DNA from 2 places in the Enterococcus gallinarum genome. Region 2 is predicted to be linked to the other one. Evidence: riboswitches for the same ligand, from Rfam matches in the RefSeq annotation. Region 2 holds a riboswitch; the other holds the start of a gene.

Region 1 (15,705 bases), 200 kb from region 2:
ACTCTTTGACATAATCTTGTAACGCCCGATTTTGATTGACATCTGTCCAGAATTGATCGCGCACGATCTTATATAATTCGGCTTCTTCTGACTCGACACGCACATTGAAGGGCGCTTCGACTTCTTGTGAAGATTCATCTTTAAAAAGAGAAACAATATCGAAATCATTCATATAGCGCAAATTGAATTCACGCCCCTCATGAGTGACGACACTTGTCTTGATGATCCCTTTTTTCAAAATATAGACATAACGATCAGGGATTCCTTCATACGTCAAATAACTTCTTTTTTTACGTATGACTACTGGAATATTATTTTGTTCTAAATAGTCCATTAATAGCTGTTTTACCAAACAAAGCACTCCTCTTATTCCTATAGTGTTTCCTTTTCAATGAACAGTCACATTCGCCAAATCTGGGTGAATATTCTTTTTTAATTAAAGAACATTCTAACTCAAAAAGCAATAACAAATGTTAATGTATTATGTTTTTGCGTTTTTTCAGCAACAAAAGCGAATTTGCGCTCTTGAAATATCAGGTATAGTTAGACCTGTCATCTGAGAAAGAGGATGATGAAACAAAGAAACAATAAAAAAGGAGCAAAACACAACATGTCAGAACAGGAGCAACAAACAGAAAAACTATGGAACAAAGGTTTTATTACTATTACATTGATTAATTTTATTGTTTTTCTGGTCTATTATTGTTTTGTCGTCATCACGGCAAAGTTTGCTACGCAAGAATTAGGGGCTTCCGCTGCACAAGCTGGGTTTGCAGCAGGGATCTATATTATAGGAACATTGATTGCCCGCTTGTATATTGGTAAGGTATTGGAGCTAGTTGGACGAAAAGCCATCTTACGTTGGGGAATGATTTTTTATGTCATAACTACGGCGGCTTATTTGATTTCATCGAATATCATGATTTTGGATGGTGTCCGTTTCTTGAATGGTTTCGCCTATGGAGCAGTGTCTACAGCGGCAAATGCAATTGTTACGGCGTACATTCCCTCTTCAAAACATGGAGAAGGAATCAACTACTATGGATTAAGCACGAGTTTAGCAGCTGCTGTCGGTCCATTTATCGGAATGCTGCTGTTACCCTCTTTTGGTTTTGATTTTATTATCCTATTAGCAACTGCTCTTTCGATAGTAACAGCCATTGCTTGTTTCGCTTTCCCAGTGAAAAATATTTCCTTAACACCAGAACACCGAGCAGAACTAAAGAAATGGTCATTCAGCAGTTTTGTTGAGCCAAAAGTCTTGTTTATTTCAGGTCTGGCCTTTTTGATTGGGTTGTCTTATTCCAGTGTATTAGGTTTCCTTTCTATTTATGCCGGAAACCTTGGCCTAGAAACCGCAGGCGCATTCTTCTTTGTTGTTTATGCATTATCCGTAACCTTCACTCGTCCAATGACAGGTCGCTTGTTTGATCGTCGTGGTGCAGATGCAGTGATGTATCCAAGTTTTATCTTCTTGACATTAGGATTGTTCTTGTTGAGTATTACTGGCAATAGCTTGATGCTGTTGATTTCTGGCTGTTTTGTTGGACTTGGCTATGGTACATTCATGTCTAATGGACAAGCCGTATGTCTAAAAGAAGTCGATTCTCATCGGATCGGTGTTGCACTTTCTACTTATTTCATTGGTCTAGATTTAGGATTAGGTGTCGGTCCTTATGCATTAGGTAGCTTAAACGGGATGTTTAATTATTCTCAAATCTATATCATTTGCGGAGTGATTCCGGTCGTTGTTATTGTACTGTACAAATTCTTTTATAAAACCAAAAAAGTCGTCGAAAGCGCCGCTATTTCAGAACGTTCGAGAGAAGAATAAAGACAAGGAGTGTAGGAATAATGGACAGCAATCAATTGATTTTAGAAGCACTGAAAAATTTGGTAAACAATGTCAATGAATTGAACAAAGAAATCCATTCGATGGAAGAAGTAAATCAACGTTTGACGATCGAGCAAGTTGAGATTGCTCACGAATTGAAAAACATCAAGCGTGTGTTGATCAACGATAATATCATTGGCTGATCAACGTTAATCAAAGTGGCAGAGCAGTGGTATTGGGTTCCATTACTGCTCTGCCTTAATTTTTGCCCAAGATACGGCAAAAAAACGAACGATTCTTAAAAAACAGCTGTCATTAAAGGGACTAAAATTGAAGACCACTAGAATCTGTGCTATAGTTTGTCTGGGTAGAGATACCTAAATAAATCAGAGTAGGAAATAAAGCGTTAAGTGCCGAAAGGATGGGATGTTGCCTTTTGGACGAAGAACGATTCGTTCGCGGTTTTATTTTCGCATTCGCTGCATGAATTTGTAGCAGCTCTAAAAGGAGATGCTCGTTATGAAAAGAAAAGTCGACGCACACATGATCGCGGTCATGGGGCTTTTGATTGCCCTGATGGTGGTCTTGTCGCAAATCTTGGGGTTTGAAACAGCCTATTTGAAACTCACCTTCACTTTTGTTCCTGAGTTGATTATGGGGATGCTTTTTGGGCCATTCTGGACTGCTGTAGGGGCTTCGGTCGCTGATATAGCAGGAATGATTTTATTCCCTAAATCCGCTTATTTCTTCGGATTTACGATCAATGCATTCGTAGGTGGGTTGATCTACGGTTACTTTTTTTATAGAAAGGAAGTAACTTGGAAACGGGCAGCAACAGTGGTCTTGCTGAATACCCTTCTGATCACATTGATTTTGACACCGATCTGGTTGGCAATGATGCTGAATATTCCATTAACAAGCTGGGCAATTTGGTCGGCTCGATTGATGAAAGCTGTTATCATGTTTCCTATTCAGACAGTTTTGATCTACTTTGTTGGGCGCGCAGTGCCTTATAAACGCTTGACTCGGCGTTTTACCTAATCATTTTAGCAACAAAAAAAGAATAAAAAACAAACATCCATTAAAGCGAACAGTACACTTGAGTGTGTCGTGTTCGCTTTTTTTACCTTAAAAGGCATGCTAAAATAGGCTGATGTAAAATAAGACGAGGAATTTATGAACTGGAGGAATTTATGAATAAAAAAGGAATCCTTATGGGTGGCTTTATTTTGCTTCTGTTGCTCATTATAGGAGGAATGAAGTGGCTGATGGACCAACAGTCAAATGGGGAAGAACCGACAAACGCTTCACAAACAACGTCAACAAGTTCTCTAAGTACCGAGTCGAGTATTCCCGAACAATCAACTGAGGAGGAAACGACGATTGATAAGCGGATTGACCAAATGAGTCTAGAAGAAAAAGTTGGGCAACTATTTTTTGTACGAGTGCCTGAAATCAATCAAGTTGAAGATATACAAACCTATCATTTAGGCGGCTATGTCTTATTCGGACGTGATACGGAGAATGAGACAGCTGAGACGTTGAAGCAAAAGATTGCTGATTATCAGCAAGCCAGTTCCATACCTTTGCTGATCGGAATGGACGAAGAAGGGGGAACTGTCACTCGAATCAGTCGCAACCCTGCATTGGTACAAACACCATTTTTATCCCCTCAGCAACTTTACCAACAAGGGGGCTGGCAAGCAATTGAAGAAGATACTGCTCAAAAGGCAGCTATTTTCCACGAATATGGCATTTCTACCGGTCTGTTTCCGGTCGCCGATGTATCCACTGACCCTAATTCATTTATCTATGATCGGACCATAGGTTTAGATGCAGCAGGAACCAGTGAATTTGTTCGTAGAAACATTGCCGTTTTAAAAGAGAATCGGATTGGTTCGACATTGAAGCATTTTCCGGGTTACGGCAATAACCGTGATTCACATGTAGAGATCGTTACCGATGATCGTCCGTTAGAAGAGTTGGAAACGAATGATTTCTTACCTTTTGAAGCCGGGATCAAAGCAGGAGCTGACAGTATTTTAGTCTCACATAATATTGTCACAAGTATTGATGACAGCGCACCAGCCTCTATCTCGAAGCCTGTCCATGAATTATTGAGGAAGCAGCTGGGGTTCAAAGGAGTAATCATGACGGATGACATGGATATGGCGGGTCTAGCTGACTTTATTTCTCAATCAGAAGCAGGGCTGAGAGCATTAGAAGCAGGGAACGATTTAGTGATGTCATCTACCTATCAGCAACAGATCCCAGTGATTGTGGATGCTGTCAGAAGTGGTAATTATCCGGAAGCAGCCATCGATGCTTCCGTCAAACGAGTGCTTGAATGGAAAGCTTCCATTGGGTTAATCAATTAAAGAAAACGATCTGAAAGACACTCTTTTCTGCTAACAAGTATTGGCGCAGAAAGAAGACTTTCAGATCGTTTTTTTTTATCCTATACAGATTTTTCCGGCAGCAACATTATAAAAAAGGTTCTTCAGATGGTGCCACTGTCAAAAGGACGTTGGTTGCTAATTCTGATAGTTCAGCAGCGTAGGCAGATTGACCTAAAAAGTGTAGGATCTCAATTGCTTTCGTGATTGTTTGTTTTCCAGTTTCGATTTCACCATGGAAGATCGCGATGATCCCTTCGAAATAGCGGATCATCAATCGAATCCGGTCGTTATCCAATGGAATATTTTTGGTCATATAAAACAAAATTTGTTTAAGATGATCGATCTGATTGCGGTCAATGAAAAGAAAGGCAGCGTTAGTCAACAACTTAGAATAAATATGATAATTGAGACTAAGCAAATTATTATAAAATTCCTGCTTGTTTAGTTGCTCGATTTGAAACAAAATATATTCGTCCGTGAAAAGAAACATTAGATTTGCAAATATGGTAATCTCAAATTTTCCCCAGGTTTCTATTTTGTCGAGGTAGCTCTTTATCGCTGCCTCGATTTTTTCTGTTTCATCGATGGTATGTAGAAAACCCTTTTTCTTTAGGATCAAATAGTACTGGCTATAAAGAAGATAGTAGAAAAAGTCTTGTGTTTCTTGGTAGGTTGTTTTTGACTCGTCAATCAAGATTGCTAGCTGATCATAATCATGTTGGTAATAAGCATTGTGAAATTGTTTCGAGAGTTGCTTCTTTTCATTTAATTGATTGTTTGTCAAATGATACTCAAATTCTTCGAGAGTCACATTCAAGCGATCAAGGTATTTGTAAAGAATATCAAAAGCAATTCGATGACCTTTTTGTTCAAAAGTAGCTAACGTGCTCCGCTCAGATATATCGGCTGCTAACTTTCTTTGGGAAAGATTACGTTCAGTACGTAACTTTTTCAGTAATAGATTGGCTTCCAAAAAAGCACCTCCTAAATGCACCTAGAAAATAGGTGGACGAAAAAATAGTCCAAATCAACTATAGTACTATTTTCCAATTAAACTGAAGGAAAGTCAATTAAAGGAGGAAAAGAAAATGTTTCAATTATTTGGGTTTCCATGGGAAGTTGTTGAAAATATGATCAACATTTTTTCTTTCTTACGCTAAAAGTTCGTTCAGTAAATCTGATCAACATCAGATTTCAGTAACGCAAAAATAGGTGGTTTCTAGTAATAATTTACTATTTGCTCCTCCAAGGTCGTTGACCTCTCCCCAAAGTCCTGCTTAGCAGGCATTCCAGGCTGTCGATCTTAGGAGGAAACAGGAACTTGAAGTAGGAAAAAGCAGGAAAACAGCGATTTCTGCTTTTTCCTATGTTTAAATCAAGAATGATAGACAGAAAACCAGTGGCATTCCAAAAAGGAAGCCACTGGTTTTTTAGTTTATCGAAAAGTCGTTGATTGTCAGATATTCCTCCCATAAAGCGTCAAATAATGGCGACAACTCTTTTAGAGTCTCAGTTTCTTCCATGACATAAGCAGGATACTCAATTGCTGGCAACAATCTATTTGCTGGAACGATGTAATAGTCAAAGTCTTTTTCGTGGTTTCTTACGATATCATAGTCCACAAATTGAATTTGATCCAATAAAAAACTGATTTGCTGAATGGCTGATAAATTCAATGAAGGAATGATTCCCACCTGTAATTTTTGTAAATGATGCTGTTGATAAAACGGATATATGAAAAAAGTCAGATAGTCTAGGACTAGCGATTTGGCTTTTTTGAGCCATTCATAACCAACACGTCGAGTGTATTTTGTCAAAAATGGACGAATCTTTTTCTGTAGATTTGTAAATCCTTTCTTTTGAAAGGATAGATTCAACTCATTTTGAGACCAAAAATCAATCAATAGGCCATTGTTTGCATAAAAAATATACAGAATAATGAAGCTATCTTTTTGAATTTCAGAAAATACTTCTTCATCAAAAGGGATCCCAACGATTTCTGGTAATAATACGTGACTAAAATCAGCCATAAACTCATGAAAAATAGGATCATCTTCTTTGATCTGTTCATAGAAATCACAAAGTAGAGCAGCTCTTTCTGGTGTTGGCTCAGCGAAACGGACTAGAAAGAACAGCATTCCTTTGACATAATTGATCTGATAAGTTACTTGCTTTTCGTCAGTCATAAATGCCGTAAAATAATTTTCTAGAGGATGGTTCATCTTTGAAAATAATTTTTCAAAACCATTGATTGGGTTAAGCAAATAGCCTTGTTCGAATCGAAGTTTGGATACAAATAAAATGACTAAGATCAGTCGTTGGTTAACAGGAGAAAACTTTTGTAATGCTAATTCGTTGATCAAAACCGTTTGATCACTGAAGTCCGTTAAGTAATCCGCTTCTAATGGTGAGTTCTCTAGATAAGTTAAAATTTGAACGTAAAATGAACGGATATTGATTTCATTTCCAGTCAGTTTCAACTGAGAAACATTCAAATGGATTTCTTTTCCCAATAAATAAGTCTTCAGTGGTTTAAGTGCCCGGGTGATCGTTGAATGACTGACAAAATGAACAGTTGAAAAATCATTGATGGTCATTTCCGGGTTCATGATCGATGTAAGTAGAAGTTGGAAAGCAAGGCTTTCCTGAATCAAATACTTCTGATAAAGTGAATAGGAAAGTGGTTCTTCTAATGAACGAACCTTGAAACCTTTTTCACATAACGAAACTTGATAAAGCGCTGAAAACTCTTGTTGCATTTCCTCTATGAGTGGTGCTATCCCGTGATAAGACAAGCCCAGATGCTCGGCGATTTTACTGATATTGATTGGTTGATTGGTATTCTCATTTAAATAAGTCAAAATTGCTAATTTTTTCTTTGCATGATTGGTGAGTAACAGATCTTCAAACATAATCATCCTCCTTTTAAAAATATTATCATAAATATTATTTAATAATGAATCAAAAATGTAAGTTTGAGATGCCAATTTTTGATTAAAAAAGTTCTTCTTTTGTCGTGTTGTGTAATTAAATAATCTCGGTGTAAAATTATTATTGGATTTTATGTGAAGAAAATTGCTATTCAAAAATAGCAGATTTTCTCTTTTTTTTATGCGTTTTTTTAGAATAAAAGAATCACTATAGAATAATTATTCGGTCTTTAAATATATGTACGTAATTAATAAACGAACGATATAAGAAGATTTTTTGTTTTTAAAATAACACATAATACCTGTTCCTACAAGTTAAAAAACAGTGACAAGTACGTGTACTTATTTTTATCCATGTGATTTCAGTAAATAGACGATGCTGATCCTTAGGAAATCCTACATGCTGAACTTAGAAAAAGGCGGTACAAAAGCTTTTTGACGATTATTCTTAGCGAACAAGAGAGATGTTAGTTGTGCTTTTTTGTTTACATGGAAATAATCTGAAAAAATTGTTGTCCATTTAGGAGTGAGAATGGTTAGGAGACAATTGAGAATGGCGTAGGTTTCTTCAAAAACGATTATTTTTATTATCTTTCAAGAAATGGTGACAAAACCTAATAAATATAAGTTGAAAAGCTAGTGCTGATGAATAGAAAAACAAATGTATTTTTACTTCTGGGCGAGGGATAAGTCGTCTTGATTGATAAAAAAACGTAGGGTTGTTAGACTGGTTTTAGAGGAAAAAAAGGAGGACGTAAAATGAAACACGGATTTAGAGATTATTTAGGAGCAAATGAGCGGGAGGCCGGTTATAACTTATCCTGGGGCTCAATTTTCGCAGGAGTCGTGACGTTTATTGCATTATTCATGACATTTTCATTAATCGGCTCAGCGATCGGCTTTGGAATGGTAGAACCTACTTCAAACAACCCGCTGGATGGTGTGGGAACAGGCTTGATGATTTGGACTGTTGTGACACTGATTCTTTCATTATTCGGCGCAGGATTTGTTTCTGGTGTAGCAGCTAGACGCGTTGGTTTGGTACATGGATTTCTTACTTGGGCAACCAGTATGATCGTTACGATCGTTATGTTATCATATTTAACGATTGGGGCTTTTTCTGTAGTTGGTTCACTATTGGGCAATATCGCTTCAGCTGTCGGAAGTGGCGTAGAGAATGTCGCATCGGGAACAGCAGATGTCGCATCAAAAGCCTTTGATGAAATTACAGGAAACATGGGAGATATTGATACAGATCAATTGCAAACGGACGTCCGCGACGTATTAAAAGACACTGACGTTCCTGAATTGCAGCCAAACTATTTGCAAGATCAAGTTTCTGATGCAACGAGTGATATTACCGATGCAGGTAAGAAAATCGCTACGGATCCAAATAAAGCAGACGAAATCATCGATGATCTTTCAACAAAATTACAAGATCGGGCAACGAAAATCAGCGATTCCGTTGATGAAGATGCCATTTCAAATGCGGTAGCAAAAAATACCGATCTAAATCAACAAGAAGCACAAGAAGCTACCCAAAATATTGTCAATGGGTTGCAAAAAGCTTCTGACGAAGCACAACAGCAAATTGAAACAGCACAACAAAATCTTGAACAAGCAAAACAAGATATCGATCAAGCAGTCAAAGATGCGCGTAAAAAAGCTGATGAAGTAAGTGATGCAACTGCTAAAGCATCAATTTGGGGCTTTGTAGCAATGGTCTTAGGACTAGCTCTAACATCGATCGGCGGCATGGTCGGAGCGAACTTAGTCAAAACTGCCGATCATGAAAATCGGATCTAAAGGAAAAAGACAAACACGAAAATAGTAGTGAGTGACCAATCATCAATGCAGTATCTCCATGGGAGACGGATCATTGATGGTTGGTTTTTGTATCAACAAGTCATTGCCTCCAATGGTGAAAACTTAAACGATTACTATCAAAATATATCCAACCATAAGCCCTCTGAAGAAGCTGTTTTTCTAAAAGTTGAGAAAAATAGCCGGAGTCCTAATGGTTGGATTTTTTATGTTCTTTCAATAGTTATACTGCTTACTGGTTTGGTAGTAATAGGCGTACAGTAGTTCCTTCATTGACGCGAGAGACAACGGTCAAGCCATATTTTTCCCCGTAGAGTAACTTGATTCTTTGATCGATATTCTCCAATCCGATACCAGAATAATGTTCGATCGACTGATTCTTATTCAACGAGGATGCTTCATCAAAGCCGATACCTGTATCAATGATTTCGATGATTAGCCCTGATTTACTGATGCGAGAAAAGATTTGAATATAGCCTTTTTCTTCTTCAGGAAACGCATGCAGATAAGCGTTTTCGATGATTGGCTGCAAGATCATTTTAGGAACCAAACAATTTTCACATTCTTCTGCGGAGAAGATGGTTGATTGAATCCGGTCACCATAGCGAACGTTCATCAGGATCAGATATTCTTCTACGATGGCTAGTTCATCCTTTAATGGAACGATCTCTTTGCGGTTGAATGTATGGCGAAGCAATTGAACGAAACTATCGATGGCTTGAGTTGCTTTCTCTTGTTCATTTTGCCAAATCAAAAATTTGATTGCTGTTAGTGTATTATAAACAAAATGGGGTTGGATCTGCATCTGTAAGGAACGGATCTCAAATTTGCGTTTTTCCGCTTCGGTGATCATCAAATGGTCGACATAGGATTCTAAATCCTCCAGCATCAAATTATAGGCGCGACCTAGTTCTTGCGTTTCATACGTGCCATTGATTGAGACTTTATTGCTGAAATCACCTTGTGTGACTGCCGGCAGCTTGTCGATCAATTGATAGATAGGTTGTGTGATTGTTCGAATGATCCAGAAAGCGAACAGACTAAAAAGCAAAATACTAAGAAAAGCGATCAGTACGGCTGGTTTGATCAAATTCATATTGCGTACTAAATGAGATTCATCTAGGAGATCATAAAATGTGAATTGATAAGAATAAAGAGGCATTTGATTAACAGAATCATTTTTCACTTCGATCATTGCTGGATCAAAAGCTGTTCCTAGTTTTTGTTCTTCAGAAGAGGACAAGATCTGTCCTTGATCATTGACCACGTAGATGGTATGCAATGTTGTGTCTAACAACTGCCGATAAATAGAAGAAAAATCAGATTCTTTCAAAAAAATCAATGCGTAACCGAATAAAGCATCGTCTTTCATTAATTTCCGCACGTACATCAGTCCTGGTGAATGGCTCGTAGAAGTGCTCAACCCTTGTTCCAGAAAATAGTATTGACTAATAGCCTCATTTTCATTGATTTGCTGCGTAAATTCACTTGCCAAAAAAGTTTCAACCGACTGGTTTCGGACAGCATCATTTTGAAAGAATGATCGTCCGTTCGTTCCAATCAATACCAAGTTGGAAGGAATCGTTTGAAAAAGCGAGCGAGTATCTTTCAACTGTTCATTGAGTTCTAAAATCGTTCTTCCCTGATTTAGCTGTCCTTTTAAATAATTTTCTACGGCTTTGCTCTCATCGACGACATCAAAAATACGATTGATATTCTCATTCAAGCGCTCATAATCTTCCTGGATCTTATCCAAAAGCAAGCGGTTCGAGCTCTGATACGAAGCCACATAAGCATCTTTGGACCGTCCATAGATAACGATCACTGTCAGTAAACAAACACTGATTACTCCTACCACAACAAACAAAAAGATTCGGCTGAACAATTCATTTTTTTTGAGCCACTGTTGGATTCTCATAATTGGTTCAACCGCCGATACTTAGAAGGAGTGACTTGAAATTCTTTTTTAAAGATTCGAGAAAAATAGCTGATATCGGAATAACCAACTGCTTCACTGATTTCTGACAAATTCAACTCAGATTGGGTCAGCAACTCTTTGGCTTTTTCTAGACGTGTATTTTTTAGATAATCAGAGAAACTCATTTTTAATTTTGAAGAAAGGAAAGCTGACAAGTAGGTATAACTAAAGTGGAACGTTTCTGCCAACTCAGATAGTGAGAGGCTCTTCATATAATTGTCTTGAATGAAGCGCTGGATCGAGACCAGTAAGTCATCTTCATCCATAGGGGAAAGAGTCGTCAATTGCAGACGTATCTCATCGATCGTTGACAATAACAAATCGGAAAAATCTTCTAAATACAAGATATGACCGATCTCATGGAGAAATTCCGCTCGCAAGCGACTAAAGCGGGAAGCTGTTGGAAATTCTTCTTCTAAACGGGACAACAGCGTATAAAAAATACTGCTGGCCTGCTGCTTCAGAAAGTTAGGATCGACATTTGATAGAATCATCTCATTGAAATAGTCTTCGATACGTGTAATCCCCAATAAAAAATTATTGTCTAATAATGCCCGTAAAAATTTTTTTGTATCAAAACGATCACTTTCCATATACAAAAAAAGCTCTTGTTCCAAGACAAGCCGCTGCTGCTTATAAAAAAAAGATTGTTCACGACTTTTATCTTTTAGAGTCAGAAAAGCCGAACGCAAGTCTTCAATCGATTCAAACGGGCATCCAAGGGTAAAAAAGGCATTCGGTTCGGTATAGTTCAACTGGTCCAAACAATTTTTCAAAGAAGCAAAAAAATCACTTTCTTCTGCGTAACTGATCAATAGTCCCGCATCATTATTACTGGTCTTGAACGCCAATGTTTTCAAGCGAGAATTCGATTGCGAAAATTCTGTCAATGCATGAAAAAGCTGTTCAGTAGAACGAAAATAACTGACATTCGTATAAAGAAAACATAGTTGCTGTTTCATAGCTATTTCAAGATAGTCAGCAAAAGGAGTAAGTGGTTCTTCATACCCAGCCAGATAGCGATTCAAAGATTCTTGTAATGGGACCTCAGCGGTTATTTGGCGGGTATCAGATATTTTTTCGCGGATGGTGTTTAGGGCTTTCAGCAACAAAGCAGGCGTCAATGTTGGCTTTAGCAAGTAATCAATGGCACCGTTCTTAAAAGACTGACTGACATAGTGAAAATCATCATAACTGCTCAATACCAGAAAATGGATAGATGGGTATTGTTGTTGAATGATGGTTGTTAATTGGATGCCGTCCATTTGCGGCATTTTTAAATCTGTGATCACGATCTCTGGCTGTAATTGCTGGATCAGGGTTAGAGCCTCCTGTCCGTTTGCTGCATCTCCTAGCAAGCGAAAACCTTCTTGCTCCCAACGAATCATATGTTTTAAACCATCACGAATAGTGGTCTCGTCATCCACAAGCAAGACTGTATGTAAATGATGCATGGTATCCCCCCTATTTCTTTATTCTAGTATAAACGCTTTCATAAAAGAAAGGTATTGGTAAAAATTTTCTATTTTTGGACTATTTTAGTAAGCTCTTCCACGCGTATTGTATCCGTTTACAACTCCAGTGTATAGTAAAAATGTAATTAAAAGGAAAGAGGGAGAAAAATGAAAAAATTGCTTGCATCACTTGTGACTGCCGCTACTGTATTGACATTGACAGCTTGTGGCAGCAACAACGAAAGTACTGGTGACACTGGAGGTTCTTCTGATAAGGTTACAGTTTGGGCTTGGGATGAGACTTTCAATATCAAAGCTGTCAATGAAGCGAAAAAGGTTTACGAAAACAAGGATGTTGATGTGGAAGTAGTGACCATGTCACAGGATGACATCGTTCAAAAGTTGAACACTAGTCTAGCATCAGGCAATACGGATGGCTTGCCAAATATCGTTTTGATCGAAGACTATCGTATTCAAGGCTATTTATCTTCCTATCCGGATGCTTTCAGCGACTTAACTGATATTGTCAATGAAGATGACTTTTCCAGCTACAAATTCGCCGTCAACAAAATCAATGATGTGATCTACGGTGTACCTTTTGATAGTGGGGTAGCAGGGCTGTTTTATCGTACAGATTATTTAGCAGATGCAGGATATGAAGCTGCTGATCTCCAAGATATTACCTGGGATGACTTTATTCAAATTGCCAAAGATGTCAAGGAGAAAACGGGACATGCCATGATGTCTCTAGATCCAAGCGATTTGGGATTGGCACGGATCATCATGCAGTCAGCTGGTGAATGGTATACCGGTGAAGACGGCACCACAGTAACGATTAAAGACAACGAATCATTCAAAGCCGGCTTGAATGTATTGGCGACACTACTGAATGAAGGATTAGTTGAACAAGTCTCTGATTGGGATGGCGGCGTCAATGCAGTCCAATCCGGAAATGTTGCTGCAGCACCAACAGGCGCTTGGTATTCTAGTACGATTCAAGGGGCTGAAGATCAAAGCGGCAAATGGGCGATTGCACCGATTCCGGCACTAGCTGGTGGCAATTCAGTGAACGCATCAAGTATTGGCGGAGCAGGATGGTATGTCATTAAAGGCGTAGCTGGTGAAGAGAATGCGAAAGACTTTTTAGCGAAAACGTTTGCTTCAAATAAAGAATTGATGGGAACATTGGCAACTGAAATTGGGCTGGTTTCAACGATGAATGCTGCCGAAGAGACAAAAGAATATACTTCAGGACTTGATTTTTATGGAGGACAAAAAGTTTTCCAAGACTTCTCTCAATGGTCACAAGAGATCCCGGCCGTCAACTACGGCAATCATACTTATGCGATCGAATCTGTATTGACAGAAAGCTTGCAGCGAGTAATCAATGGGGAAGATATCGATAAAGTACTAGAAGATGCACAAACACAAGTAGAAGCACAAATCGCAAACTAAGCAAATCATTTAGCTATGGTTTCATAATCAACAAATCAGATACGAACGATAGCTGCTGGTACCAATAATTTCCCATTAGAGGAGATTGTTAAGCAGCAATCGTTCGTATAGTCATTAGATTGGTGCCATAGTGTCGTTTGAAGGAGGAATCACCATGAAAAATAAATCGAAAAATTGGTTTGCGAATGGAAACGCGTTTATTTCTTTGCCTGTGATCTTGATTACACTATTAGTATTTGTTCCTATGATTTCAGCTCTTTTTACGTCTTTCCAGTCGGGACCGCCGACAACGATGTCATTCAACGGTTTGGGAAACTATCAGCGGATGCTGAGTGACTCAACCTTTAAGAAAGCTTTTGGTAATACATTTTTATACTTATTAATCCAAGTACCGATCATGCTGTTTTTGGCATTGATCGTCTCGAACATACTAAATGACAAAAAATTAAAATTCAAAGGTCTTTTCCGAACGGCCTTGTTTTTACCTTGTATCACTTCATTGGTCTCTTACTCGTTGATCATGAAAAGTTTATTCTCAGCGAATGGGTTAGTCAATAATTTTTTAATGCAAATTCATTTGATTGAGGTGCCGATTCAATGGCTAACGGATCCTTTCTGGGCAAAAGTCTTGATTATTTTTGCCATTACTTGGCGCTGGACAGGCTATAATATGATTTTCTTTATTTCTGGTATGCAAAACATTGATCCTAGCATCTATGAAGCTGCTGAAATTGATGGTGCGACTAAATGGGATCAACTTTTCAAGATAACTATTCCTAATTTGCGGCCAATCATTTTATTCACGACAATTACTTCAACGATCGGAACATTGCAATTATTTGACGAAGTACAAAATATTACAGGTGGGGGACCTGCCAATGCAACCACCACGCTCTCGCAGTACATTTATAATTTAAGTTATAAATTCACCCCGAACTTTGGCTATGCGGCGGCAGTATCCTTTGTGATCGTGATCGCTATTGTGGTCTTATCCGTCATCCAAACAAAATTAGGAGGGAAAGAAAATTGAAAACACTCTCTTTAAGCTTAAAGTATCTTTTCTTAGGTCTTTTGGCCTTTATTTCCGTCTTTCCATTTGTCTGGATGGTATTGGGAATGACCAATCAAACCTTTGACATTGTGGCAGGAAAAATCATGATCGGTGATCAGCTAGTGATCAATTTCCAAAATTTATTTGCTTCTGAACTGAACTTTACTCGTGCTTTGGGCAACTCTGCAGTGATTGCGGTCATTACGACCGTCTTCGCGTTGCTGTTTTCTTCCATGGCGGGCTATGGGTTTGAGATCTATCGAACCAAAACAAAAGATCGCATTTTCAATATTTTACTCTTATCGATGATGGTTCCTTTTGCGGCTTTGATGATTCCGTTATACCGCATGTTTAGTCAGCTTAGCGGAACCCCAATCGGAATCAATACTTTTGCAGTGGTCATTTTACCTTCTGTTTGTACAGCGTTCCTGATTTTCTTTTTCCGCCAAAATATCAAAGCTTTCCCTAAAGAATTAGTAGAAGCAGCCCGCATTGATGGGCTAAATGAGTTAAGTATTTTCTTCCGAGTCTATATGCCTACTGCTAAAAATACTTATGCAGCAGCAGCGATCATTACCTTTATGAATAGCTGGAACAACTACTTGTGGCCATTAGTTGCCTTGCAATCACCAGATAAACGGACAGTTCCGTTGGTTTTATCTGCGATGGGGGCTTCCTATACACCGGATTACGGCATGATGATGTGCGGGATCGTGATCGCCACTTTGCCAACAGCGATTATCTTTTTCGTATTACAAAAACAATTCGTACAAGGCATGT
Region 2 (15,705 bases):
AAGAAACGGGCAATTGATGCATATGGTCAAAAAGCTGGTCCCGCATTTTCTTCACAATGCGATTTGACATTTTACGCAGCTGCAGCAAGCTGATATAACGAAAGAGCGAGCCAATCAAATTGATCAGCAAGTAACCCGCTAATAATTGGATCAAGAAAAGGATATTCAAATTCCCTGTCTCAACCGATGGAGTCATGACGCCGTCAATCAATCGTTTGGCAATCAGCGGTGATGTCAATTCCAGTGCAGCACCTAGCAGTAGCAATACTGCACCGATCGAAAATTGTTTTTTGTAATAGCCTACATAAGACAGCAGGCGCTTAATCGTTGAGAACATCTTGATCGTCCTCCTTTAACTGTTGATGATAATATTGCTCTTGGTACCATCCAGGAACTGCGATCAGCTCCTGATGGGTCCCTCTTTGGATAACATGCCCATCTTCCAAAACGATCACTTGATCGGCGTCCGTGATGGCGGATAAGCGGTGGGTCACGATGATCGAAGTCGGTGCATCTGTCATTGCTTTAAGGTTTGCGATGATCGTTTGCTCTGTTTTTGCATCGACAGCTGACAAAGCATCATCCAGCAACAGTACATCACTCCTTCGCAGAAAGGCCCGTGCTAGCGACAAACGTTGCTTTTGACCCCCTGATAAAGAAACTCCCTTTTCACCGACTAATGTTTCAAGACCTTCTGGCATCCGTTTGATGTCTTCAGCGAAACATGCGAGTGATAACGCTTGCCATAAGCGTTCTTCGGATGCTCCTGGATCCCCGAACAATAGGTTTTCGCGAATCGTTCGTGAAAACAACGTATGCTCTTGCGGAACTTCCGCAAAGTGACGACGAATCTCTTCTGTCTGAAAAGCAGTCAAAGGCTGCCCATTGATCATTGGCATTTGATTTGAATACGGGTACCGATGTCCGAACTGACGTAGCAAGGAAGTCTTACCACTACCTGTTTTGCCGACGATCCCCAACACTTCTCCTTTGGTAATAGTCAGATCAACGTCTTGTAAGACAAATCGTTCCGTATTCGGATATTTGAAACTGTACTCAGAGAATTCAATTGTTTGGATCATCGGTACAAGTTGTTGTCCTGTAGATTCTAGCTGATCGCCAGTCTGCAATACTTCATTGATCCGACGCCAAGAAGCAGCCCCTTGCTGCATCACATTTACCAGATCTCCTGCTGAAATCATCGGCCAAACCACCATCGTTAGATAGACTTGGAAAGATACCATCGCACCAATAGTGATTTGTTGATTGGCTACTAGGAAAGCCCCAATCCCGAAACTCATCACAAAACTAATCGCCAAAATGATTGTAATCAGCGGCCCAAAACGGGAATCAATCTCGGAAACGATGTCGTTTTTTTCACGAGTTTCTGTTGTTTTTTGCTGAAATTGCTGCGTCGTTGCTGCTTCTAAGCCGAATGCCCGTACCACTCGGATACCATCGATGATCTCCAACACTTCACTATTCATCTCTGAAACAGAGTTTTGTGCTTCGGTAAAAGCTTTATCTACTTGCGAACCCCATTTGAAAATGTAGTACGCCAAGAGGGGCATAGGAATCAGTGCAATGATTGTCAATACCCAAGAGACTGTAATCGCCATCATGGCAACGATAAAACTCAAATAGAGACTCGTATTCAAGAAAACCATCAACCCATAGCCTACGGTCATTCCCATGACTTGAACATCGTCACTAGAACGAGTCATTAAGTCTCCCGTTCGAAACCGATGATAAAAGGGAGCCCCCATGTTTAAGAAATGCTTCATCAATTGCTGACGCAATTGCTTTTGCAAATCGTATGATCCGATAAATAAATTAAATGTCCAAATAAATTCTGCAATATAGCCTAAAAGTATCGCACCGGCAAACAAGCTGACATAGCGAATCAAAATTGCCATCGTAAAGTCATCTTGAATCAGTGCATCAATGAATAAGCGCAAAATATAGATCGGTGCTACATACATCGCACTGGCAATAACCATAAAAATAAATACGATTGCATAACGCAATTTATGCGCTTTAAAATACGTCGTTAATTGTTGTAAAATATATTTCATTTTCTTCCCTCTCAATCTAAAAAAGTACACAAAAAAGCTCTGCCCTTTCGGAAAAAGGACAGAGCATAACGTCAAAAAATATCGACACTATCTGTGTACTAACGGATTACCGAATAAGGGATTAACTACTATTTTGTTGTTTGCGAATTTTGCTGTAACGTTTTGCATCGTAATCCCTCCTTCTTTTTTTATTTGCTGACTACAAGTAACACTTTACAGATAACTATGAGAATTTGCAAGAATTTTTATTAATTTTTTTTTAAAATGATTGACTTTCTTATAGTCCTTTTCATCACTTAATGATAAAAAAAGACCCTTTATTCTTTTCCCATTCTGTAATAATTCTTCTTGTTCTTTTTTCTCTTTTGTCTTGATAATCCTTAGTCTGTCAAGACAAAGGACGCCATTATTTGGCACAAAAAAAAGTTTTTCATAATCCGCCCACAAAGAAATCTGCTTCCAAAAAAAGACTTCCTGCATGGGAAGTCTTTTCTTAAAAAAGTTTCGTTTTTCAACACTTTGTTCTTTACTATTTTAATAATCGACAAACTATTACTCGTTTGAACAGGCTTATGAAGGTCATTTTCGTCTCTTTTTTGCCGCGCTTTTTTTGAAATAGGATGTCCGATACCAGTTCAGAAGATGAAGAAATGGGGAACATCCTTTTAGGTCTTAAATAAAATGTTCATCCTTCAAAAATTCCAATACTTGATTTTTCAATGTATCCGTATCAGAAGCTTCCTGACGACGATTAGGTGAGACCGCAGGCTGAGCGATCGATTCGACGGTTTCTTGTAGAGATTCTGGCGGCAATTCCAGCAATTGGAAACTATCTACTACAACTTCGGCACCATAGACAGATTGTCCTTCCTTGGTTTCAAAAGGACACATATGCAAATGTCCATTGATTTTAACACTTGCACCTTTCTGGGTATACCGCAAAAAAGTTTCTGCTTGCTTGCCGTTGATAACACAAGCAAACCATTCTGTTTGCAACTGTTCGCTTGTTTGCCACTGTGCAGCGACTGCTAAGTTAAACCGTACACACGTATTATTTGCTGCTGCAGAAGCCAGTTGTTCTCGACTGGGCATCTCATTAATTTTCCCAGTAAGGATCACCTTGTTCGTTGCCACGTTACTCCCTCACTCTACATTTTATTTAGACTCGCACTAATGCAAGATTAGCCATAGTCTATCACAAAAAAAATTTCTTGCAATTCTTTTGAGAACATCTATAGTGATCTTCTACAGTTTTTGTCGCTGACTTTTAAACAAAATTTAATCGAGCTTAGCCTTCATCAGTCGATGAATCTATTTCAGAGACATACGTCCACGTCATGCCATTGTCTTCTGAGGTAAATACACCTTTGACTGTACCACCTTTGTAATCCCCCATGGGACCTTGATTGACCATAACTTTTAACTTTCCATCTTCTAGATAAGGTGCTTCAGCAACCACGAAAACCTTCTTCCATTCATCAGGCATTTCAAAAGCAGCTTCCAGCCATGTGTTTCCTCCGTCTGTCGTCACATAGAGGCTTGGTTCTGTTGGCGTTACTCCGCCGAAACTCATAAAGCCAACATTCTCGTTGAGGTAGCATGCGTCCGTCAAGAGTCGGCTGATTCCCTTAGCCACTTGCTTTTCCTGCCAAGTTTTGCCACCATCTTGGGTCACATATGAGAGATAGCCTTCCTGCCCCATTACGCGGCCACCCGATAAGAAAATGTAACCAAAACCGTCTTGGCCAAATGTCAATTTGCGAAAACGTACAGCTGCTGTCTGCTCTGCCAGAGCAACATTCTTCCACGTATTTCCTTGATTTTCCGTATAAGTATAATAGACATTTTGAGTTGGACTGCCCTCACTAGCATATTCCGTTCGAATAAATCCAGTCCGTTCAGGAGTCAAAATATAGCTGCCAGCGATCAGCGCTTGTTTGTCGCCACTATACTCGCCGCCAAAAAAATCATCTAACGGATAGGGCAGAATGATTTGATGTTTCCAGCTATCATAAGTTAATTTCAATTGACTCTTACCAATTTCTGTTTTATACGCAATCGTCTGATTCGTTTCCTTTGAGGTGGTCATTTGATTGTTCTTATCGGTGATCGCACTTAGATCTCCCGCATCTACATTCGTGATCGCTTTGTCCCCTTGAGCAGTCGTAGCAACCTTAACTTGCCAACAAATATCCCGCACAGAACCGTCATCGGAAACTTTACCCCAATAAGATGTCATTGTCTCACGATTGATGGACTTGGGCCACACAGTAAATTTTACCGTCAGCAGCCCATCTTGATAGGTTGCACCACTCACACTGTAAGAATCGATCCGTACATCTTCTTGCACCTTCACAGAAGAAAAATAGCGCATCAAATCATAAAATAAATTAAATCCTTGTGTATTCGGATCATAGTTAAATTCGCTTTCAAAGGGCAGAAATTGATTAAAATAAGTAACGGGCTGTTCTTTGATAGCGGATTGGTTTACTTGAGAAGTCTCTACAGTTGATGATTTTGAACCACTCGAACTGACCGCTCGTCCTACAGAAAAGCCAATGATGAACCAGATGACTAGCCCAATCACAATCAGTGTCAAACCGACAGCTAACGCTACCCGAATTGCTGCTATTTTTTTATGCTCTTTCACGGGAAAAACCCACCTTTTGTTTTCAATTACTTGAAGTATAATGAAAAGTTTCTTTTCTCACAAGATGCTTTTTCACTTCTTAAGAAATTAAGAAAAGGGTACCTCATTAAATAGTTTTTAGAAAAAATAAAAGCATTCGCAAAAAAGTGACATACTTCAGGCTTTCCAAAGATGGAAAAACTGAAGTATGTCATTTCTAACCATTCTACTGTTTCTTTCATATTTATTCTTATATTGCTTCTCTGGTTTCTTCACACACGTTGATTAATGGATCAGATGATTCCTTCAGATACCTTCTAAACATCTCCTATCATCTAATAAATATGTGCGAACTTGCGATACAAAATATAATGAACCAGTAATAAAAAGAGTATCTTTCGATCCCATTTTAGCAACAATCTCCTTAATACCTTGTTGCCACTCTTGATAATATTTAAATTGGCTATTTTCTCGAACAAGATCTTCTTTTTTCAACGCTTTCGGGTAATCGAATGTGGTTATTATAAGGCAATTATTAGGGATTTGCTGCATCTGTCGGATCATTTTCCTACTATTTTTGGTTGTTAGCGCTGAAAACAAAATATATTTCTTTCCTTGTTGAAATTTTTCTGTAACTGTATCAACAAATTCTTTTATGGCATGTGGATTGTGTGCCCCATCGATAATGATCGTCGGTTGTGAACTGATTTTCTCCATACGACCTGGCCATCGCGCTTTTTCTAAAGCTTTCTGTATGCTCTCTTTTTGTATCGCTTTGTTTTGCTGCTGACAATAAAGCAAAAAAAGTTGAAGGGCAGTTGCTGCATTTTCCACTTGGTATTTTCCACATAAAGGAATTCTAAGATTTAAAAATTGAAAGTCTTCATTTTCGAAGTGAAACATTTCTCCACTTATAGAATCCTTAGGACTATGACTTTCAGGGCTTTGCCTCACATAGTGAACTTGGTAAGAGGTATTTTTCTTAGAGAGTGGCGCATTTTTTTTAGAAGCGACTTCTTCAATTATTTTCACTGCATTTTGCGAAATGTTTCCTGTAACAATAGGTATGTTTTTTTTGATAATGCCAGCTTTTTGCAAGGCAATTTCTTCCTCAGTTTCGCCTAATATATCTGTATGATCTAATCCAATCGTAGTAATAGCAGTTAAAATTGGTATAAAAACATTCGTACTGTCCCATTTCCCCCCGATACCTGCCTCGAAAATTGCGATGTCTGCGTGCTTTTGAAAATAAGAAAAGGCCATTGCAGTCAATATCTCAAATTCTGTTATTCCCTGATAGCGTGTATCCTCATCCATACTATCTACCAGAGGGCGAAATTCATTTGCTAGCTGGACAAATTCTTCTGCGGAGATTGCTTTCCCATTAATCGAAATACGTTCATAAAAACTTTCAATGTACGGCGAAGTAAATGTACCCACTGCTAGCTTCTGCATTTCTAATAAACAACGCAAGTAAGTTACCGTCGAACCTTTTCCATTTGTTCCTGCGATGTGAATCCCGATAGTATTCTTTTCGGGATGACCGCACAGCTTCAGTAGCTCGTTGACTCGTATCAAACCAGGCCGCGATCCAAATTTTTTGCGCGAATGAATCCAGCGTACTGCTTCATCTCCTGTTTTAAACATTCTTATCATCCCCAATAGAATTGTTAGTTCGTTTAGAAAACATTACGAGCGAAGCGTTTCAAAGGAATCGCATGACCAAAGAATACGATCATGGCTGTTTGTACAGGTAGCATGATCACCGCTTTGACGATACGTATTCCCCAAAGTTTCGTATCGGTCAAAGGAATTGCATACATCATCGACAACCAAATTGGTGTCAGACACAAACTGATAATTAATGTATTGCAAAGAACACATAGAAAAGAATTTTTTATTGTAATGGGCTTTTTATAAAAAAAGTAGCCATAAAGCAAACCTGCAATGAATGAATTCAGTGTAAAGCCAATGAAAAAAGGAGCTTTCCCTAAAAGAGTATTCCCGATAATATCAGCAATTGAAGCACCAATTGCTGTCCACCAAGGGCCAAATAAACTAGCCATAACCACTTCTGGAACAAAATCAAAGGTAATTTTCAACAGCTGGGTTTCAAACCCTAATACTTGAGACAAAACGACCATTAATCCAATCAGTAATCCCATTGTTGCGATAATATGTGCGTCGATTTTTTTCTTCATTCTTAGCATCTCCTTTAATAGAGCTGCTACACAATTAATTTATGCAGCGAATGCAAAGATAGAATCGTGAAATTTGTTTCTTCGTCTAAAAGGCAACATCCCATCCTTATAGCACTTAACGCTCTATCTTCTACTCTGTTTTTTTATTTTTGTCAAAACAGCAATCCTGTTGTTTGAAAGATTCTGTTTCTCTGATGAACTAGATTCCACTTGTATAAATGTTTCATCTTTTATAACCAGCATTTCATTTTTTTGCAACATTTGTCGCTGTGTTCTATCGCCCAGAAGCACTATTGAAAGATTCTCCAATGCATAAATGACAGCAATAGTCTGCGGTTTAATAAAATGCATCTCATTTCCTTTAAGCGCCTGAACAAAGACGTCGTAATCGTCTTTAAAAATAACATTAAAATCTTGACACTCACCCTGACACGTTGTTTTTAATTTACCATCGAAATGGTGGGGCTCAAAAGCATTTAGGCTAATCCAAGAACCTAATTGCCCTAATCTAACTGGATTATCCAAAGACATAAGGATTCGTTGATAACCAGTAAAGTCAGAAAATTCCACGGTATTCATAGTCACTGTCGCAGTTGAGAGACGGAAATCAAAATCTCGTTTAGCTAAGCTACTTGAATCAGGTTCCACTAACAGTTCTGTAGTCTGTCCTCCAGACCACTTTGTGGACAAGTAATCTTCACATGTTTTCTTCTCGATTGTTCCCACACTTCTTCCTTAAACAATATCTAATTCTTCAAATTGACTCAAAATTTTAATATCTTGTGCCACACTGACAAAAGCCTTTTGATCAACATCTTTCATGATTTGATCCAAAATTTCCATTTCGTAAGTAGTAATAACCAAAATCAGAATCGTTTGAGTTTCTTGATTATATGCGCCTAGTGCATATGGAATGATCGTGATTCCACGACTTAATTTTTCTTGCAGAGCTGGGATAACTTCATTCGGCTTTTGCGTAATAATCGTCACCTGAACTTTTTTATGTTTGACATACACTAGATCTGTAACTTTTCCACTTATAAAAATGGATAAAACACTATAAAAAGCATAGGGCCAGCCAAATAAATAACCGGCTACCAATACAATGACTCCATTCAAAACAATCGAAATCACGCCAATGCTTCGACCGGTGATTTGTCTGATTGTAAGAATGAGCGCATCCATACCACCAGTTGAAAGTCCATATTTTAATGCCAGCCCCAAAGAAAAGCCATTGATTGTTCCCCCAAAAATGGCGCAAATAATCGGATCTGTAGTTAGCTCAGTACTTGGGACGATGTGGATGGCAAATGATGCAACCGTTACACAAATAACCGTATAGATGACAAACTTGCGATTAATTTTGAACCATGCAAGCATAAACATTGGAACATTCAGGAGATAATATATAACTGAAATAGGGACTTCAATATGGCTTTTAGCAAGACCAGTCGCAATGATTTGTGCGATCCCAGTTAAACCGCCGGCATAAATATTCCCTGGCTGCCAAAAAAGATTCAGCGCCAAGGAATATAAAAAGGCATAAATAAGAATCACTGTTAATTTTGTAACCACCTCTTGCCAGATATCTATTCTTTTAAAACGTGACATAATCCTCTTTCCTTTTCTTAAAATAAAAGGAAGACATCGCTTCCTCTGATATCGGTCAATCGGCACAAATCACGTCATACCTTTAAAACTGCAGATCCAATGTCACTTGTTTCTCAATTTCTTTTAAGAAATCTCTATCTTCTAAAACGGTAGTTGCTTTGTTTAATTCATCATACATTTCGATGTCTTTATCATGCTCAATAAAGTTTACTTGTCGACGAAATGCAAGATAAGCTGCTTTTGTGCCTTTGCCAAGTCCTGACTGATATCCTTTGATGTCTAATGCTTGGCAAGCCGCCATGATTTCAGTTGCAACGACCCGCCGAGAATTTTTGACGATTTCTAGAGCTGTTCGGGCAGCAGTTGTACCCATGCTAACAAAGTCTTCTTGGTTTTCACAGGATGGTATTGAATCTACACTAGCTGGGTGTGCCAAGATTTTATTTTCTGAAACCAGAGATGCACATGCATATTGTGTGATCATAAAACCAGAGTTCAACCCCGGATGTTTCACCAAGAACGAAGGAAGATTACTTAATTGGTGATTCACCAATCGTTCTACTCTTCGTTCAGATACATTGCCAATCTCAGCGGCAGCAATACCCAAAAAATCAAATGGTTGCGCCAAAGGTTCTCCATGAAAATTCCCTCCGGAAATCACTTCACCATTTCTAGAAATGATTGGATTATCAGTAACTGAATTAATCTCAATTTCTACTTTTTCTTTTACATATGCAATCGAATCTTTACTAGCACCATGAATTTGCGGCATACAACGTAATGTGTAAGGATCTTGAACATGATCTGGTGTCGCTTCCGTAATATATTTACTATCTTCAATTAAACGACGAATATTACGAGCGGTTGCTAATTGCCCACTTTGCGGGCGAATCGTATGAAGGTCTTCTTTAAAAGGACTAGAAATTCCGTCATGAACTTCCAATGAGAGTGCTCCTGCAACATCTGAAAGTTTTAATAACTGAATAGCATCATACGTTGCCAATGCCCCAACCGCGTTCAAAACTGTTGTCCCGTTGATAAAAGCTAATCCTTCTTTGGCACTTAATTGAATCATTTTCAATCCTGCTTTTTCCATTGCTTCTTTCCCAGAATACAACGTGCCCTTATAATAAGCCTTACCTAAACCTAGTAATGGTAAAACCATATGAGCTAATGGGGCTAGATCACCGGATGCTCCTAATGAGCCTTTCTCTGGAATGTAGGGATGGACACCTACGTTCAACATCGCTAACAATGCTTCTACAGTGCTTAAACGAATACCAGAATAGCCTTTAATCAACGAATTAATTCGAATCAGCATAATAGCTCGTACAATATCTTCCGAAAATGGCTCGCCGTAACCAGCAGAATGAGTACGAATCAAATTTTCTTGTAATTGCACAGTGTCTTCTTTTGAAATACTGACATTACAAAGAGAACCAAATCCAGTATTGACTCCATAAACAACGCGACGTTCCTCTACAATTTTATCAACAATCCTGCGCGACTCTTTCACTGCTTCTTTGGCACTTTCGGCTATTACACATTGACGATGGTTGCGTGCTACAGCCACTACGTCTTCTAAAGTTAGGCTAGCACCATCCAAAATAATCATTTCTTGACTAGGAATGGTATTCTGAGCTTCTTCTTTTATCAACATTTTCATCGTTTTATTCCCCACTTTTCTAATAAATTCCTTCCAAGTATCAGTTTCCACAAGTTTTCTAATTTACTTGCTTCGATTTATTATTGTTTAAGAGTAGATACAAAATGCTTGCTACTATAACTCCAATAACTCCAGCTATTAAATTGATCGGATTGGCCGCAGCGACCATCCAAATACTAACAACTATGGAGATAATTGGAATGACTGGACCAAACGGCAGCCGGAAAGCAGGCACATTTTCCATGTCTTTTTTTCTCAACCAAATAACTGCCAATGCAGTCGGAATGTACTGGAAGAAACGAAAGACTACGGACAGTTCCGCTAATTGTTCAAATGATCCGCTTAGTAGAAAAGCTATGGTTAGTAAACCAGAAAAAATAATAGCAACGATAGGTGCATTTTTATTATTTTTTTTAGCAATCACCTTAGGTAACAATCCTTCATCCGCGATTGAAGCTCCATATCGCGGAATCATCAGAGAATCTCCCATATTCAAGCCAGCAATTGAAATCAAGGCCCCGATTGAAATAATCCATTTCCCAGCTGGTCCAATCATTTCAACAAAAGCATCTTGAACTGGCGCATTGCTTTGTAAAATTCCCGTTCCAAGCATGGCAATCGTTCCCGCAATAATCATAAAATAAAGCAGCGAAACAATACTTATGGATCCAATAATCGCTTTTGGCACATTTTTTTTGGCATTCCGCATTTCTCCAGCTACTACAGGTAAAGCTTCAAAACCAATAAAAGCATAAAAGACAGTGAGTGACGTTGAGGCCATGGCTTTAGATAAAGTCATGTCAGGATTCAATTGTAGAAACGGTGTAAAGTTTCCTTGATTGATTCCATTTTTGATGAAAAAAACTGCAATCAGTGTGAAGGCAATAATTGGAATCAATTTAGCTATTGTAATAACAATCGTAAAAATTTTTGAAGTCTTAATCCCCATACTATTAATCACAGATAAGAAAATAACCAAACAAATGCTAATCAATGTATTCTGTCCTTCTAACGCTGGAAAAGTTTGGATCAGAAGTTTCGCAAAACCTGCAGCCATTGCAGCCCACGCAATAATCGTCACAAACCACCCCAGAACACCAACATTAAATCCAATAAAATCGCCAAATGCTGTTTTCGAATATTGGAAAGCTCCGCCATTCTTATTGAAGTAACCCGCAACTTCGGCGAAGCAAACGGCCAACATCAAAACCAAGACCGCATCTAAAACCATTGCAACAAGAGAAGCAGGACCTAAATCTTGGTAAATGGTTCGGGGCAAAAGAAAAATTCCTGAACCAATTACTGCATTGATTCCGTATAGCGTCGCACCACCAAAGCTAAATTTTGCATTCTCATTTTTCGCTAGCTCTGCGGAGTCAATGTCTTTAATATCCGTTATCTCTGAAACCTCGACATCTTTTTGCATACTATTTCACCTCTTCTTTTTTTATTGTAAAACGTTTTCAATTACACGTTTTATTCTAGTAAGCAGTTCATGTTAGCTATTTTACAAGGAGAGTTCCCTCCACCTCCTTGTAAAATAGCTTTCAACTGCTAGAATAATCCGGTTATATTTCCTTTTTCATCAATATCAATTCTTTCAGCTGCTGGAGATTTTGGTAATCCCGGCATCGTCATAACAGCTCCTGTCAACGCAACAATAAATCCTGCCCCGGCAGATACTTTGAGATTACGGATCATCACAGTAAAATCTTTTGGCGCTCCAAGTAGTGACGCATCATCTGAAAATGAGTATTGGGTTTTTGCCATACAAATTGGATAATTACCAAATCCAAGACGTTCCAATTCCTTTAATTCTTTTTTCGCACTTGGTGCCAATTCTACGCCTGCCCCACCGTATACTTTTTGGACGATTTTATTTAGTTTTTCTTCAATTGAATCATCCAAATCATAGACATAGCTAAAATGATTTGGCTCTTCTGCTAGTGCAACTACTTTTTCCGCCAGCTCTTTACCGCCAGCACTTCCTTTCCCCCAAACATCAGATAGAACAACTGCAACGTCCATTTCTTTACAAGCTTTCTCTACCGCAGCTAATTCTGCATCTGTATCTGTTGGAAATTTGTTAATAGCTACAACAACTGGCATCCCGTATACTTCTTTAATATTCTCTAAGTGTTTAGACAAGTTAGGTATTCCAGCAAATACTGCATCGACATTTTCTATTCCTAAATCGCTTTTCTTCACGCCACCGTGCATTTTTAACGCACGAATCGTTGCTACCAAAACAACCGCATCTGGTCGTAGATTAGCTAAACGACATTTGATATCTATAAATTTCTCAGCTCCCAAGTCAGCGCCAAAGCCGGCCTCTGTCACTGCATAATCGGCATACTTTAGCGCAAGTTTCGTTGCCAATACGCTGTTGCATCCATGTGCGATATTTGCAAATGGACCTCCGTGAATAAAAGCAGGGGCATGCTCCAATGTCTGTACAATATTTGGCTGAATTGCCTCTTTTAATAGGGCGGCCATTGCCCCTTCTGCTTTCAAATCCCCAGCAGTTACCGGCTCCCCATCGTAATTATATGCAACGATGATTTTTCTCAGCTTATTTTTTAAGTCAGCAATATCGTTAGCTAAGCATAGAATGGCCATAATTTCTGATGCAACTGTAATGTCATACCCATCCTCACGTGGCACGCCATTTACTCGTCCTTGAAGACCATTTACAATGTGACGCAATTGGCGATCATTCATATCTACCACACGTTTCCAAGTAATTCTGCGAGAATCAATTTGGAGAAGGTTCCCCTGATGAATATGATTATCTAATAGTGCCGCTAATAAATTATTGGCGGCACTAATTGCATGAAAATCACCGGTAAAATGTAAGTTGATGTCCTCCATTGGGACTACTTGAGCATGTCCACCACCAGCAGCACCACCTTTCACACCAAATACAGGACCTAATGAAGGCTCGCGTAATGCAATCACTGCTTTTTTCCCAATGGCTGTCAATGCATCGACGAGACCTACTGAAGTAGTGGTCTTTCCTTCTCCAGCAGGTGTAGGCGTAATTGCGGTCACTAGAATGAGCTTGCCATCCTCGTTGTCATCCAATGACTCAATATTATTGATCTTTGCTTTATATTTTCCATAAAGAGACAGATTTTCTTTAGCAATACCAATTGATTCAGCAATTTCTTCAATCGGCTTCATCACAACAGAATTTGCAATTTCAATATCTGATAAGACCATGTCCATAAACTTCCTTTCTATCTACCAATCTAAATGATTACAGCGATTCAAGTATTTGTTGATAGGTTGCATCAGCAATTTTGCTGCCTTCCTCAACTAGCGATTCCCCGGCTTTGCGGTATTGGCGAACAAACATTTCGTCTTTGATGCTTGCAAGGTTAATCAATACATTCAACCACGCACCTTGTAAAGCTGCCTTTAAATTCAAAGCAGCTACTCCCAAATCACTAGCAGCATTGGTATTTGATTTGCCAACCGCAGCCTGTGTGACTTTTAACGCATCCACAATTTTTTCCATCATAGAAAAAGGTGTAACAGCTGCTCCTTTTAAAGCACTCTGCATTGCTTCTCGGCGGGCTTTTTTTTCTTCTTCGGTTGTTTTTGGAAGTCCAAAAACAGCTGACACTTGATTAAAAGCTTCTGTATCTTCATCAATTGCCCTGAGTAAACCCTCTTGCAAAGATTTAGCTTTTTTTTGCAGTAATTCAATTTCGTCTTCGAACTCTGCATATTTTTTTTTGCCAATCGTGAGTTCTGTCACCATCTTTGTCAAAGCAATTCCCTGTGCGGCAGCTAATGCTGAAGCAGATCCCCCACCTGGTGCCGGTGTATCCGAACCTAAAACAGCAATGAAATCGTTTATTTGCATCTCAACGAGTTTCATGACAATCCCCCTATCAATTCAATAAATGATTTTCGAAAACTTGCTTATTATAATTGAACTCTTCAATCTGTAAATAATATTCAGCACAATCAATCAAGGCTTTTGCTGGCGTTAATCCGATTACTTCACTGCCAATAACCGACACACCATAACGTTTTGCTTCAAAGCGAATCGTTTCAAACACACGATACAGTGGTGTTTTCTCGAAGTTCACCATATTCATAGATACTTGAGCAATATTACGATCTTCAAGCATGACACCAATACCCTTGCAGTATTTCCATCCTCCAGAGGATCCGCGAACAATTTTAGCGATTTTATTGGCAATCTCAATATTATCTGTATCCAAATTCACATTGAATGCAACTAAAGGCATTCTGGCACCCACTGCTGTGACACCAGCGGTTGGATGAATTTTGCGTTCGCCATAATCTGGTTGCCATTCTTCTTCCAAAAGTTTTTCTGGCATTTTCTCAAATTGTCCTTTGCGGATCTTCGCTAAATTTTTACGTACGGGTGTAGTGGCTGAATCTTCATATAGAAAAATGGGAATCTGTAATTCTTCATTGATTCGTTGAGCTACTTTCTTAGAAATAGCAATGCACTCTTCCATGGTGACATCTTTGATCGGCACAAAAGGAACCACATCTGTTGCCCCCATACGAGGATGTTCTCCTTGATGCTTCGTCATATCAATATTTTCACTTGCAAACTTCACTAATTGAAATACTACTTCTTGGATTCCTTCTTCATCACCAACGAGTGTAAAAACACTACGATTATGAGATGTGTCAGAAGAATGATCCAACAATGTGACACCTTTAACATTCTTAGCGATCTCCACCAACCCATCAATAACCTTTTGATTTCTTCCATCACTGAAGTTCGGAATACATTCAATTAATTTTGTCATGGTCTATTGCTCCTTGTTTTTATTTTGAACTTTAGGTACGGCATAAATTTGTTCTTACTACATTAAAAAAATCTATGAATAGCGTTATTTTTATTTCCACACCTCCTAATATACCAGTTTGTTTGTTACCGCTTTCATTCACCGAAATCAGCTTAACACTCTTTCAAATCGGTTGCAAACTCCGTAAAAAAAAGCTTTTCATAATTTTTTCATAATTAAAATTCTGTTTTTTTTTGGAAAATCCGCCTAATTGTCTTCCGCATTTTTTTGTCTTTTATTTTATTTGACCTTTTTTTGACTTTCTTTTTTAAACTGAAGGTAACCTATCGTTGCGCATTGAATAAAAAACAAGACAGACTTTATTTAATCTTTTTGATTTCTTTTACAAAGTACTTTTTTTGCTTGAATAGGTACACTCATAAACAAAAATTTGTAATCAACACATAAAAAATCTTCAAGTTTTATTTTTGACGTTTAATAGTCGGTGCCCTTCGTTTTTTATACATAAACATTAGAAAAAAATAATTATTATGCCGATAATTCTTTTGAACTTTTGGAAAATTATCAGCAAATAAAGAGGTGGAAACATGAAGAAAATTGTTTTGTTGATTGATTTTGGCAGCACATATACAAAATTAACTCTGGTCGATCCTAGCGCCATGGAAGTCCTTCATACAGCTCAGATTCCCACAAGTAGTCAAGAAGGGTTACAGTTGTGCTATAC

What was found. A riboswitch is a leader RNA that binds a small molecule or an ion and turns the genes downstream of it on or off. The one in region 2 is predicted to bind tetrahydrofolate.
Region 1: another riboswitch for tetrahydrofolate. It lies ahead of HED61_RS13495 (folate family ECF transporter S component); the one in region 2 lies ahead of HED61_RS14350 (folate family ECF transporter S component).

The regions. Positions count from the first base shown of each region.
Region 1 covers NZ_CP050816.1:2,743,022-2,758,726, reverse strand. The annotation lists gene HED61_RS13510 (Crp/Fnr family transcriptional regulator) at 1-352, opposite strand, end outside; gene HED61_RS13505 (MFS transporter) at 611-1,834, shown strand; gene HED61_RS13500 (hypothetical protein) at 1,855-2,037, shown strand; THF riboswitch at 2,220-2,318, shown strand; gene HED61_RS13495 (folate family ECF transporter S component) at 2,345-2,875, shown strand; gene HED61_RS13490 (glycoside hydrolase family 3 N-terminal domain-containing protein) at 3,028-4,212, shown strand; gene HED61_RS13485 (Rgg/GadR/MutR family transcriptional regulator) at 4,319-5,206, opposite strand; gene HED61_RS13480 (helix-turn-helix domain-containing protein) at 5,664-7,145, opposite strand; gene HED61_RS13475 (hypothetical protein) at 7,923-8,969, shown strand; gene HED61_RS13470 (cache domain-containing sensor histidine kinase) at 9,220-10,905, opposite strand; gene HED61_RS13465 (response regulator transcription factor) at 10,902-12,419, opposite strand; gene HED61_RS13460 (ABC transporter substrate-binding protein) at 12,588-13,874, shown strand; gene HED61_RS13455 (carbohydrate ABC transporter permease) at 14,029-14,904, shown strand; gene HED61_RS13450 (carbohydrate ABC transporter permease) at 14,901-15,705, shown strand, end outside.
Region 2 covers NZ_CP050816.1:2,939,655-2,955,359, forward strand. The annotation lists gene HED61_RS14320 (ABC transporter ATP-binding protein) at 1-337, opposite strand, end outside; gene HED61_RS14325 (ABC transporter ATP-binding protein) at 321-2,075, opposite strand; gene HED61_RS14330 (hypothetical protein) at 2,289-2,555, opposite strand; gene HED61_RS14335 (single-stranded DNA-binding protein) at 2,748-3,209, opposite strand; gene HED61_RS14340 (WD40/YVTN/BNR-like repeat-containing protein) at 3,364-4,725, opposite strand; gene HED61_RS14345 (bifunctional folylpolyglutamate synthase/dihydrofolate synthase) at 5,011-6,360, opposite strand; gene HED61_RS14350 (folate family ECF transporter S component) at 6,384-6,905, opposite strand; THF riboswitch at 6,948-7,045, opposite strand; gene HED61_RS14355 (HutD family protein) at 7,029-7,631, opposite strand; gene HED61_RS14360 (YitT family protein) at 7,641-8,516, opposite strand; gene hutH (histidine ammonia-lyase) at 8,599-10,131, opposite strand; gene HED61_RS14370 (APC family permease) at 10,241-11,608, opposite strand; gene HED61_RS14375 (formate--tetrahydrofolate ligase) at 11,737-13,404, opposite strand; gene HED61_RS14380 (cyclodeaminase/cyclohydrolase family protein) at 13,442-14,068, opposite strand; gene ftcD (glutamate formimidoyltransferase) at 14,082-14,981, opposite strand; gene glmL (methylaspartate mutase accessory protein GlmL) at 15,569-15,705, shown strand, end outside.